2 linked regions of the Thalassoglobus sp. JC818 genome follow. The protein of the gene in region 1 interacts with the protein of each later gene in a pairwise test. Links are inferred from orthologs where the notes say so. Each region holds a gene or a part of one and is shown on either strand. Other genes may lie near its edges.

What was found. Proteins that work in one complex are often made in the same cells at the same time.
Region 2: the proteins of nth (region 1) and aceE interact in binary tests that used the Escherichia coli proteins (3 or more experiments, as listed by UniProt). The link is inferred for Thalassoglobus sp. JC818 from one-to-one orthologs.

What each region holds. Positions count from the first base shown.
Region 1 is NZ_JBFEFI010000003.1:415,492-421,821, reverse strand. Bases 1,999-4,793 are described here. They hold nth (endonuclease III), read left to right. Parts: upstream 1,999-2,962; coding sequence 2,963-3,625; downstream 3,626-4,793. Other genes in these bases: AB1L42_RS09525 (acyl-[ACP]--phospholipid O-acyltransferase), read left to right, coding at 4,030-4,793; AB1L42_RS09535 (DUF309 domain-containing protein), read right to left, coding at 2,413-2,784; AB1L42_RS09540 (LON peptidase substrate-binding domain-containing protein), read right to left, coding at 1,999-2,394. Outside these bases: AB1L42_RS09550 (M28 family peptidase), read left to right, coding at 1-370; AB1L42_RS09545 (tRNA adenylyltransferase), read right to left, coding at 378-1,481; more of AB1L42_RS09540, read right to left, coding at 1,726-1,998; more of AB1L42_RS09525, read left to right, coding at 4,794-6,330. UniProt on the Escherichia coli protein: DNA repair enzyme that has both DNA N-glycosylase activity and AP-lyase activity. The DNA N-glycosylase activity releases various damaged pyrimidines from DNA by cleaving the N-glycosidic bond, leaving an AP (apurinic/apyrimidinic) site.
Region 2 is NZ_JBFEFI010000002.1:51-5,229, forward strand. What follows is about bases 117-3,395. They hold aceE (pyruvate dehydrogenase (acetyl-transferring), homodimeric type), read left to right. Parts: upstream 117-459; coding sequence 460-3,195; downstream 3,196-3,395. Outside these bases: redox-regulated ATPase YchF, read left to right, coding at 3,405-4,496; AB1L42_RS04550 (hypothetical protein), read right to left, coding at 4,629-5,179. UniProt on the Escherichia coli protein: Component of the pyruvate dehydrogenase (PDH) complex, that catalyzes the overall conversion of pyruvate to acetyl-CoA and CO(2).

The DNA.
Region 1 (6,330 bases):
CTCTACGGGTGAACATCCCGACTATCACACGCCGGAAGACACGCTGGAAAAACTGGACATCGACAAAATCGCACTTGTCTCCACTGCCATGCTTCGTGTGGCAGACCAGATCGCCAATCTGCCATCTTCCATTGAATGGGACGTCGACGAAACACCTTCGCTGCACGAAGTTCGTGCCATCAACTCAGTGACAAAACAACTTCTTGAAGCGGAAGAGATGGGAGAGTTCGAGATGACGGATTTGCAGCGGCTGTTCGTTTCGCAAGTCAAATCGAAAACCAGCTACATGCTTCGCACAGGGAAAATCTCACCCACCGAACGCACCTGGCTCGTGCGATCTACTCAGCTCATGATGTTTTCGCTGTTCTGAATCGAGATCAGTCTTCTGCTGCGTCCAATTCGTCTCGCGCAAGCTCACGTATAATCGACAATGCTTCTGTGACCTTGCGAACATCCGCTCCGGGAGTCCTTCCGAGAAGATCACACTCGGCTAGCTGTGTGAGATCTTCGTAGTCCAAATGCTTTTGGAGCCGCCGCAAAGCTCTTGCTCCCAGCACTCCGATTTGAGCACGCTGGGCATCTTGCAGGTTCTCGATGAACCATGCTGTTCGTTCAGTAATCCAGCCATCGAGAACGTCTAAACCAGCACGCGCTGGGTCCATTGGATCGACAGCGAGTCCGACATCGTGAAGAATCGCAGCGAGAAGAAACTCTTCGTCGTACGGTTTTCTCGCGCAAGCCTGCTCAAAAACCTGCAAGCTGTGATAGAGAGCATCTCCTTCGGGATGATCGTGCTTATTCTGTTCCACACTCTCCAGAGGAAGAAGCAGGAGTCGATAGAATTCAAACCGATCAGATGGCTCGAGTTCCGAACTCGCAGAGAATTCCGGATCGAAGTCCGGGTAGCTGTCGCGGAGAATTTCCTGAAACTCTTCCAGGTTCGCTTCTGCTTCCTTGGGGTTGTCCTCTTCGATCTCGCTCGAGAGCCAATCACCCGACCGGAAAATCAACTCGACCGGGTATTTCTCTTTCACCAGTACTCGCACCGACTCCGAACTCCTTGTCGGTTCGAAAGACTGCTGCTCGAAAAACAACCCGTGACGATCGAGTAAGCTTAAGACTCGATCCAACGCAGAAGCGTCGATAAGAATCTGAATCTGTCCGCCCGATCGCATTTCCCCATCGACCGCTCCTCCAAAGAGAATCGGCTGAGATGGTTCGAGAAGATTCATCATCCTCCAGGCAGTCAATCGCAGGTCCAGAAGGTTATCGAACCCGCGATCTCCTTCGTAGAGCGACACGAAGCGTTGGACTTCGTTCCTCAATTCCGTATCAGTCGGGAGAAGCGATTGTTTGACCCAACCTCCGCAAATCTTTCGTCCAGCACGCATTTTCGCCCGGTAGTAATCTACCTCCTGTCGCGAGTGAATCAGCCGGGCAGCGTCAAAGAGGATTTGCTGTTTCGTCTTATCATTGTTCATAAACGAAGGTATCGGAAATACCTCAATCGACCTGAAAACTTCACGCTCCTGAGGAACTCGCTGAGACACTTCGCCTCAGTTTGAGAAACTCCTCGCTATTGCGTTTTTCAGAATGATCTCGATCGATCACTCTACGTCAACGGTACGGAACCCCTGAACAGTCGGCAAGATGTTGGCCAATGTTTCTGACAGGGAGAAACAATCCACAATCGCAATTTAAGACAGAAGCGTTAGAAACTTCTGATCAATTGCTGCTGAAAAGGGGCATTCCGTTCTCTTTCACACGTCGCGAATGTTGGATTCGGCCATACAGCCGATTCAGAATCCATTCTGCGCGGCGATCAGCGGAAGCTTCAGCAAGCAGTTCGAACCGTTCATGAATTTCGAAATCGCAGACGGTCGAAGCCAGATCCACGAGGCGCGAGAACGAGAGTTCGACTTCAAGAAGCGGAATGAGAAGTCGACTCGTCACTGCATCAGGAAACAACATTTCCAATGCCTGCAAGATTGCGAGACGAATTTCGCGCCGATCGGTGGACGTTGTTGAGCGCTCGTCATGCAGATGACGGACCACTACTGAGTTGTCATTCGCGTCGCTTTCAAGAATCTCGACTCGTGACAGTCCTCGAAATTCGATTTGCAACTCGTCTGCGGAGACGTCTTCGGTTCGCAGAATTTTCGCCAGACAGACGATCTGGCCTTCGCGAATCGATGTGCGATCCGGAACGAGAATCACGGTTGCTTCCGGTTCCTCTTCGACTAACTGTTCGCAGTCACGCTTCAGGTGATCGCGTGCGATGACGACTTCCGTTGCTTCCGGCAACACGGCGACGTCTTCCAGAAGCAGTACTGGGTAAGCGTGTTGAGACCGTTCGATCGGCTGTTTCAACAATTTCTGTGTTTCTGATGACATGTTCCATTCCTCCCGATGCTACTCAACAAACTCCAGTTTCGGGCACAATTCCGGGTTCATTTCCGCTCCCTGTGGATAGCTGTCGTGCGATCCCAGAATCGGTTCAAAGCAGACTTCGAAGTCTGCCAGAAAAGTGGCCAGATCCAGCCCCGAGCATTCGGGGAGATAGGGAGTGAGATACCGGACGGTGGAATCGTGCATCTTCCGCGCTCCCCCAAGATTTCCCTCTCCGAAGTGAAAGAGCGCGACCGCCGCGTGAATCAGGCCTTGCAGAAATTCCCGCTGCTCGCCGAGAGTCTCTGACCAGATTTCTTCAAGAACATCGTGACACGCGAAGAATTCCTGTCTATTGAACAAGCTGACGGCGTGTCGAAACTGTTCGTTGTCCATTCCACCTTCTCAAGTGTTCTCTGATCGTTGGATGATCGTTTTTCTCTGGGTTGGGACGTTGAGCTTAGCGCGTAGAATTGATACTTGTCGACAGGAAAATGAACTCTCGATTGCGTTTCCGAGATCTCTTTCAAAGACTCTGAAACACGTGTTCAACGGATGAAACGATCGGCTCCCAATGTTTGACACTCTTGATGCCAGAAAGCGACAAGCCCGCAAAGTGGTCACGCGGCTGCGCAAGACCTATCCCGTGGCAGAGTGTGCCCTGCATCACGAATCACCATTTCAACTCCTGGCAGCGACGATTCTTTCGGCTCAGTGTACGGACGAGCGAGTCAATTCGGTCACGCCAACACTCTTCTCCAAGTTTCCTGATCCTGAATCCCTGGCTGCCGCAACTCAGGCACAAGTCGAAGAGATCGTCAAACCACTCGGGTTCTTTCGGGCCAAAGCCACGAATCTGAGAGGAATGGCGCAGGCGCTCGTCGATCGCCATGACGGAGTTCTCCCTCAGTCTCTCGACGAACTGGTCAAGCTTCCAGGAGTCGGTCGCAAAACAGCGAACGTCGTCCTCGGAACCGCATTCGGAATTCCGAGTGGAGTGGTCGTCGACACGCATGTCCGGAGAATCTCCAACCTTCTCGGCCTCACAGAAAGCCAGAATCCCGAAATCATCGAGCGAGATCTCGTTGCGATTCTTCCAAAGAAAGAGTGGATCGACTACTCACATCGCATGATTCACCACGGTCGGCAGATCTGTATTGCCCGTCGTCCAAAATGCCTTGAATGCCCGATGCTGAAGATTTGCCCCCGAGTCGGTCTGGCCCCGCTGGAAAGCTAAAGTCGTTGCTTTCAGCTCAAGCATGCTGTCTTCGGCGGGAGGCGGAATGGCCGCCGAAACGCCGAAAACTGGTCCGTTTTGTGCACCAGCTATGCCGGTTTGGGAAAAGTGGTGTTTTTGCATAGACAAGAGCGTGATATTCTCCGGAAAAGGTCGCCGATTTCCTGAAGCATCATCGTCTTCGGTTTTCAGCGATTGACGCAGGCAACCGCAGCATTCATCGAACGAAACAAGTACCGGCGAGCGTGCAGAGGCCAAGAACATGGCCAATCGAACTCGTCGCTGTTCTTGTTCCCAGCCCGATGGGCTGGATCAACACCTCCCAGTGTTCACCCGGATGAGTTGATGACAACGACCCAGACAATTTCTTAAATTCACAACTTCTTCGGACAAGAGACGACAGTATGAATTCGGCTGAAGTCCAAACAGATGAACTCGGCGAATCCACGCGTGAGAACGGGTCGCTGACCTCGCTCAGCTTTATTGGACTGGTTCTGACACAGTTTCTCGGGGCGTTTAATGACAACCTTTTCAGATGGTTGTCCGTCCCGATTGCCGAGCAAGTCGTTGGACAGTCAAACGCCATCGCGATCGGGACCGTCTGCCTGACGGTTCCATTTCTGATTTTCTCTCCGATGGCGGGATGGCTGGCGGACCGATTCAGCAAACGATCAGTCATCATCGCATTCAAAGTTGCCGAGATTGGCATCATGCTGATGGCGGTCCTCTCCATACTTTACGGAAACGTCACTGCCTTGTTCAGCGTCGTCTTTCTGCTCGGAAGCCAAAGCGCCCTGTTCGGTCCGGCGAAGTTTGGAAGTATCCCCGAGATCCTGCCGACCCGTCTCCTCTCGAAAGGAAACGGAATCATGCAGCTGACCTCGATCCTGGCGATCGGGTTGGGAACAGTCGCTGGGTTTGCTCTATATGACTGGGCTCGTCCCACTCTCGGAGCTGGCAACATTCAAGATTTGTCAGCAGTCTCCATGATTCTAGTGGGACTGGCTGTTGCAGGCACAATCACCAGTCTCGTAATTCGAACAGCAGGAGCAGGTGATTCTCACGCGAAGCTGCAAATCAATCCGATTACCGCCATGGTCCCTCCTTTGCGAGCGGTCTTTTCGGATCCAAGACTTCTGAAAACGGCTCTTGGAATCGCGTTCTTCATGTTTCTGGGCTCGCTTTCACAACAGAACATCAATCCTTATGGCGAACTGATTCTGGGGCTCAGTAAATCTGACGTTGGAATTCTTCTCGGAATCCTCATCGCCGGTGTTGGGTGCGGATCGGTGCTCGCTGGGTATTGGTCCGAAGGAAAAGTCGAATTGGGAATCGTTCCGATCGGAGCGGTGGGAATTGTCGCCAGTTCATTCTTCCTCGTGCTTGCTGGCTGGATGTACTCGCCGGAATACCCTCCGAAAGAGCAATTCGCGTATTGGGGTTCGTGCCTCGGCCTGTTTCTTTTGGGTGGAAGCGCCGGCTTGTACGACGTTCCTCTCGAGGCATATTTGCAGTTCCGCAGTGATCGCAAGAATCGCGGCATGGTGCTCGCCGGGAACTATTTGATTTCCTATGTCTGCATCGTGGTTTCCGCCGGTGTCTTTCTGCTTCTCCGCGAGGTACTCAATATTTCCCCGCTGAATATCTTTCTGATCGGCGGACTCATCACGATTCCCGTTGCATGGTATGTCGTCTTTGTCGTTCCGGATCTCTCGTTCCGATTCTTCATGTGGCTGATGACTCATACCGTCTACAAGCTGCGAATCTTCGGTCGAGAAAACATCCCGGAGAAAGGTCCGGCTCTCATCGTTCCGAATCATGTGAGCTTTGTCGACGGGATTCTGATGATGATTTCATCCTCACGAATGATACGCTTCGTCATCTACGCCGACTTCACCGAGAAGCCTTTCCTCCGTCGGCTGGGCCAAGTCATGCGAGTCATTCCAATCGACGCCAGTCGCGGCCCGAAAGAGCTCGTTAAGTCGCTCCGAATTGCGAAGGACGCCATCAAAGATGGAGAACTCGTCTGCATTTTCGCTGAGGGTCAATTAACCCGCACCGGACAGATGCAGCCGTTTCAGCGAGGGATGTTCAAGATCATTCAGGGATCTGACGCCCCCATCATCCCGGTCAATCTGCATGGATTGTGGGGCAGCATCTTCAGTTGGCGGGGCGGAAAACTCTTTTGGAAGTGGCCGAAGAAGTGGCGATATCCCGTTGATATCCATTTCGGAAAACCGATTTACGACGTACAAGATCCTGCAGTTGTCAGACAACAAGTGGAAGAGCTCGGAGCCGAGGCAAATCTAATGGACATGACACGACAACCCATTCCCGCCAAGAGATTCATTCGTCACTGCAAAGCCAACAAAGGGCGAACGAAGGTCACCGATTCGACCAAACAAACGCTCAATGGTGGGAAGCTTTTGGCTGGCTCACTCGCATTTCGACGCGTGCTTCGTCGAGAAGTTTTCGCACCAGATGAGAAAACCGTCGGTGTTCTGCTGCCTCCATCTGTGGGGGGATGCCTGGCGAACATGGCTCTCGCTCTGGATAAGCGAGTCAGCGTCAACCTCAACTACACACTCTCAGAAGATGTGTTGAATTACTGCGTGAATCGCGCTGGCATCCGACATGTCTTGACCAGTCGCAAGTTCCTCGAAAAGAAACCATACAACCTCGAGAACGCGGAGTTCGTGTTCCTT
Region 2 (5,179 bases), on another replicon or contig:
CCTCTTGCATGCCATGCAAGCGCTCTCCCAACTGAGCTAATCCCCCGAATTTTCTATTTTGCGACGAATCAGAAGTTGATGATTGCAACTTTTTCGTCGTTGAAGTTTTATTTTGCCTGCATCGGTGAAGAGTTGTCTCAACCCATGATCTTTGAGGCTCTTTTGATTTCGGCAACTGGACTCGATTGTGTTGACGAAATCTGGGCACGAAAATACTGATTGGGGTGGATTTTCGTGAAACTTCGATGTGGGAGAGGGTAATCGCCCCTTTTCTTAGAGTCAAGAATCGTCCGGATGCGAATTCTTGTGAATCTGGAGGATGATGCGTCTCGACTTGCCTGTTAGACTCTGCGCATTACGTCCAATGCAGATCTCCGCAACCCATCGGAGTAGACAAATCCATTCCGATCGCAGTCGTGATCAGAATTGTTAAGTGCGGTCAAACGAAGAGAGTGATGTATGGCAACCGATGATCTCGTGCAATCAGCGGAAGGCTTGATCGAGGGAATTGACCCTGTCGAGCTGGAAGAATGGTATCAATCGCTGGAAGATGTTCTGCATCGCTACGGTCCAGAGCGTACGGAGCATCTGCTGGTTCAGCTTCGCGAGCGAGCCTATCACCGCGGTGTGATGATGCCCTTCGAGCTGACGACTCCTTACATCAACACCATCCCTGTTGAAGAGCAGCCTCGCTATCCAGGCAACCTCGACATGGAACGACGAATCAAGTCGCTGATTCGCTGGAATGCGATGGCGATGGTCGTTCGTGCGAACAAGAAAACATCTGTTGATGATCCCACGGGTGGCGTCGGTGGTCACATCTCGACTTATGCATCTTCAGCCACGCTGTACGAAGTTGCTTACAACCATTTCTTCCATGCCCGATCCGAAGACCATACCGGCGACATGGTCTATTTTCAGGGACATGCTTCGCCAGGGATGTATGCTCGGGCGTTTATGGAAGGTCGTTTGAATGAAAGCGATCTCGAAAACTTCCGACAGGAAGTGCCGCGCGGATCAGGATTGTCATCTTATCCACACCCGTGGCTGATGCCTGAGTTTTGGCAGTTCCCAACAGTCTCGATGGGACTGGGGCCGATCTGTTCCATTTATCACGCAAGATTCTTGAGATACATGGAACATCGTGGCTTGATGGACACATCGAAGTCCAAGGTTTGGGCTTTCCTTGGTGATGGAGAAATCGACGAGCCAGAATCACTCGGTGCGATCACATTGGCGTCGCGCGAACATCTCGACAATCTCGTTTGGGTTGTGAACTGCAATCTACAACGCCTCGATGGTCCCGTTCGCGGAAACGGCAAGATCATTCAAGAGCTGGAAGGAGCATTCCGTGGTGCAGGTTGGAACTGCATCAAAGTTGTTTGGGGAGGCGACTGGGACAGCCTCTTCTCTCGCGACTTCAATGGGAAGCTCGTCAAACGCGTTGGCGAAATCGTCGACGGTCAGTATCAAAAGTATGTGGTCGCGGGTGGGGAATACATTCGCGAACACTTCTTTGGGGCTGATCAGGAGTTGTTCGACCTCGTCGATCACCTCACTGACGATCAGCTCGAAAAGTTGAAACGCGGCGGTCACGACCCAGAGAAAGTCTTCGCTGCATACGAAGCTGCGGTCAGCCACAAAGGGGCTCCGACGGTCATTCTGGCGAAGACCATTAAGGGATATGGACTTGGTGAAGCGGGTGAAGGTCGCATGATCGCCCACAACTCCAAGAAGATGAACAATGAAGAATTGCACTCATTCCGAGAGCGGTTCAACATTCCGATCGCGACTGACGATGTCGATCAGATGCCATTCTATCGTCCGGCTGATGACAGCCCCGAGATGACGTATCTGAAGGCGAGACGCGAACAGCTTGGTGGACACGTCCCAGCCCGAAAGCCAACCGAAGAACGACTCGAAGTTCCCAGCCTGGATGACAAGTCATTCAAGCGTCAACTGGCTGGCACTGGTGGCAAAGGAGGCGTTTCGACGACTCAGGCATACGGTGCGATCCTCCAAGGTCTGATGCGACACAAAAGCATCGGTGAACGCATCGTCCCGATCATTCCAGATGAAGCCCGAACCTTCGGGATGGAATCGTTCTTCAGCACATTCGGAATCTATTCCAGCAAAGGACAACTCTACGAACCTGTCGACCGCATCGGCGGTAACCTGATGTACTACAAAGAAGCCAAAGATGGTCAGGTTCTCGAAGAGGGTATTAACGAAGCTGGGGCGATGAGTTCGTTCATCGCAGCCGGGACTGCATATAGCAATCTTGGAATGAACATGATCCCGTTTTACATCTATTACTCGATGTTCGGGTTCCAGCGAGTGGGCGATCTCATCTGGTGTGCAGCGGACAGTCGCACCAAAGGATTCCTCGTCGGAGGAACCTCGGGACGAACAACGCTGAACGGCGAAGGACTCCAGCACGAAGATGGACATTCGCACGTCATGGCAGCAACGGTTCCGAACCTGCTGGCCTACGACCCTGCGTATGCTTATGAGCTGTGTGTCATCATTCAAGATGGTCTTCGTCGAATGTACGCTGAGGGAGAAGAGATCTTCTATTACCTCTCCGTTTACAATGAAGGTTACGAGATGCCCGCAATGCCGGAAGTCGAAGGCATTGAGCAGGGAATCCTGAACGGGATGTACCATCTCAGCTCAACAGAGAGCGGAGCAAAGCAGTCAAAACGGCCGCAACTGTTCGGATCGGGAACGATCCTCAAAGAAGTTCTCGCAGCTCAAACGCTTCTTAAAGAGAAGTACGACATCGGAACGGATGTCTGGAGCGTCACCAGCTACAGCGAACTGTGTCGCGACGCGATGTCTGTCAATCGATGGAACACACTTCATCCGAACGAAACGCCGAAGACCTCGATTCTGACCGACACTCTCGCAGGCCAGAACGGACCATTCATTTCATCCAGTGACAACATTCGAATGGTCGCCGACCAGATTCGCGAGTGGATTCCCGGACGATACGTCGTTCTCGGAACGGATGGCTTTGGACGCAGCGATACTCGTCAGGTCCTCCGTCGCCACTTCGAAATCGATGCAGAATGTGTGACATTCGCCACACTCTCAGCACTCGCTGACGATGGCGAATTCGACAAGGGAGCGCTCGCTGGCGTTCTCGGAGATCTGGGAATCGACCCGGACAAAATTGATCCGCGGACTGCGTGATTTGATCAGCGGCGAACTCGTATAAACGAGTCGCACTTTTATCTATCACGCTTGAAGACCAAAAACACCGGCGAAATCAGTCGTCGGTGACAGCCTACATAGACTTTCAAAAAGCCTTGCATCGTTCATCGCATGTAAGGCTTTTTTTCCTGAAACCATTTGAGTGACAGCATCGAAGAAGCTGTCACTGAATTGAACGAGTAGAGATCATGGAAGCCGGAATTGTTGGATTGCCAAACGTTGGCAAGAGCACACTGTTTAATGCGTTAACGTGCTCTCAGTCGGCGCAGAGCGCGAACTACCCTTTCTGCACCATCGAACCGAACGAGGGAATCGTCAACGTTCCTGACAGCCGGTTGGAAACGATCGCTGGCTACTTCCAACCTCAAAAGATCATTCCCGCCGCACTGAAACTCGTCGACATTGCCGGCATCGTCAAAGGGGCAAGCGTTGGTGAAGGACTGGGGAACAAATTCCTCAGCCACATCCGTGAAGTCGATGCGATCATTCAGGTTGTCCGATGCTTTGAAGATGAAGACGTTACACACGTCTCAGGCAAAGTCGATCCGGTCTCCGACATTGATATCATCGAGACCGAGTTAATGCTGGCGGACATGCAGACTCTGGATAACTCGCTCGCCAAAGCCCAACGAACAGCCCGGAGCGGAGATGCCGATGCCAAGAAACGCGTCGCTGTCATTGAGAAATGCCAGGCTCACCTCAATGATGAGCAACCACTTCGCAAAATGGAGCTGAACAAAGAAGAGTCGAAGATCGTCAACGGGTTCGGGCTATTGACAGCCAAGCCAGTGTTGTACGTTGCGAATGTTGACGAAGATGATTTGCTCGGTGAAGGTCCGCTCGTCATGAGCTTGCGAGAGTTCGCCGAGAAAACCGGTGCTCAGGTTGTTCCTGTGTGTGCCAAGATCGAGTCTGAAATTGCAGAACTCGACGAAAACGACCGGAAGGAAATGTTGGAATCGGTCGGGCTGGCGGAACCTTCACTCGCGCTGCTAGCGCGAGCTGCCTATCAAACGCTTGGGCTTCAAAGCTACTTCACAGCTGGCGAAAAGGAAGTTCGCGCCTGGACCATTCCAGTCGGCGCAACCGCTCCTCAAGCAGCTGGCGTTATTCACACCGACTTCGAGAAGGGTTTCATCCGCGTAGAAGTCTACGGGCTGAACGATCTCGTCGAGTATCAGAAAGAGTCGGCAATTAAACAGGCGGGCAAGATGAGAATCGAAGGCAAAGAATACATCATGCGTGATGGTGATATCTGCCACTTCCTGTTCAACAAGTAGAGCCTATCTCGCGAAATAAGACTCGATCTACAAAGCACGAAACCTCGACAATCGCTTTATGCGATTGTCGAGGTCTTTTTGTGAATAAGTAGATCTCTCGAAATCCATTATGAGACCATAAATGGATTAACCTCAGAGGCAATTACTATTTCGTCCGGGTCCGTCGAAATTCCAGGTCAATCCGAACGTCAGCCAGTAGGAACTCAGATCGACGGTCGTGCTTCCGAGATCTTGGGAGGCACCGAACATTTTCCCGATCGAACAATCAACATCGAATCCCGGAACAATGTCTTTGATTCCAACACCTCCCGACAAACGATGTTCGTTGATCACCGCCAGCTGAGCCTGTACGTATTCTACTCCCGCTAAAAGTCCAGGAGGAGTGACTCCTCCGATCGATCCAACTGTGGGTGGAGACTGAACGGGGTTTTGGGCGTAGGCATAGCCCAGTCGGTATCTCATCCGGCCATGTGTGAGCTGTGTTCCCAATTGCACAACCCACTGATCGTCATAAATCGGAGCGAAGAGATCCGCATCGTCCCAGTTCTTCCAAATGAAATCGACTGCCACCAACAGGTTTCCATTCATCAGGCTTGAATTCGCAACACCAAATCCGACATTGCGTGGAAGATCGAGCGCGACATCCTGGGGGCCACCGAAGTTGCCATTGCCAAGGTTCAACA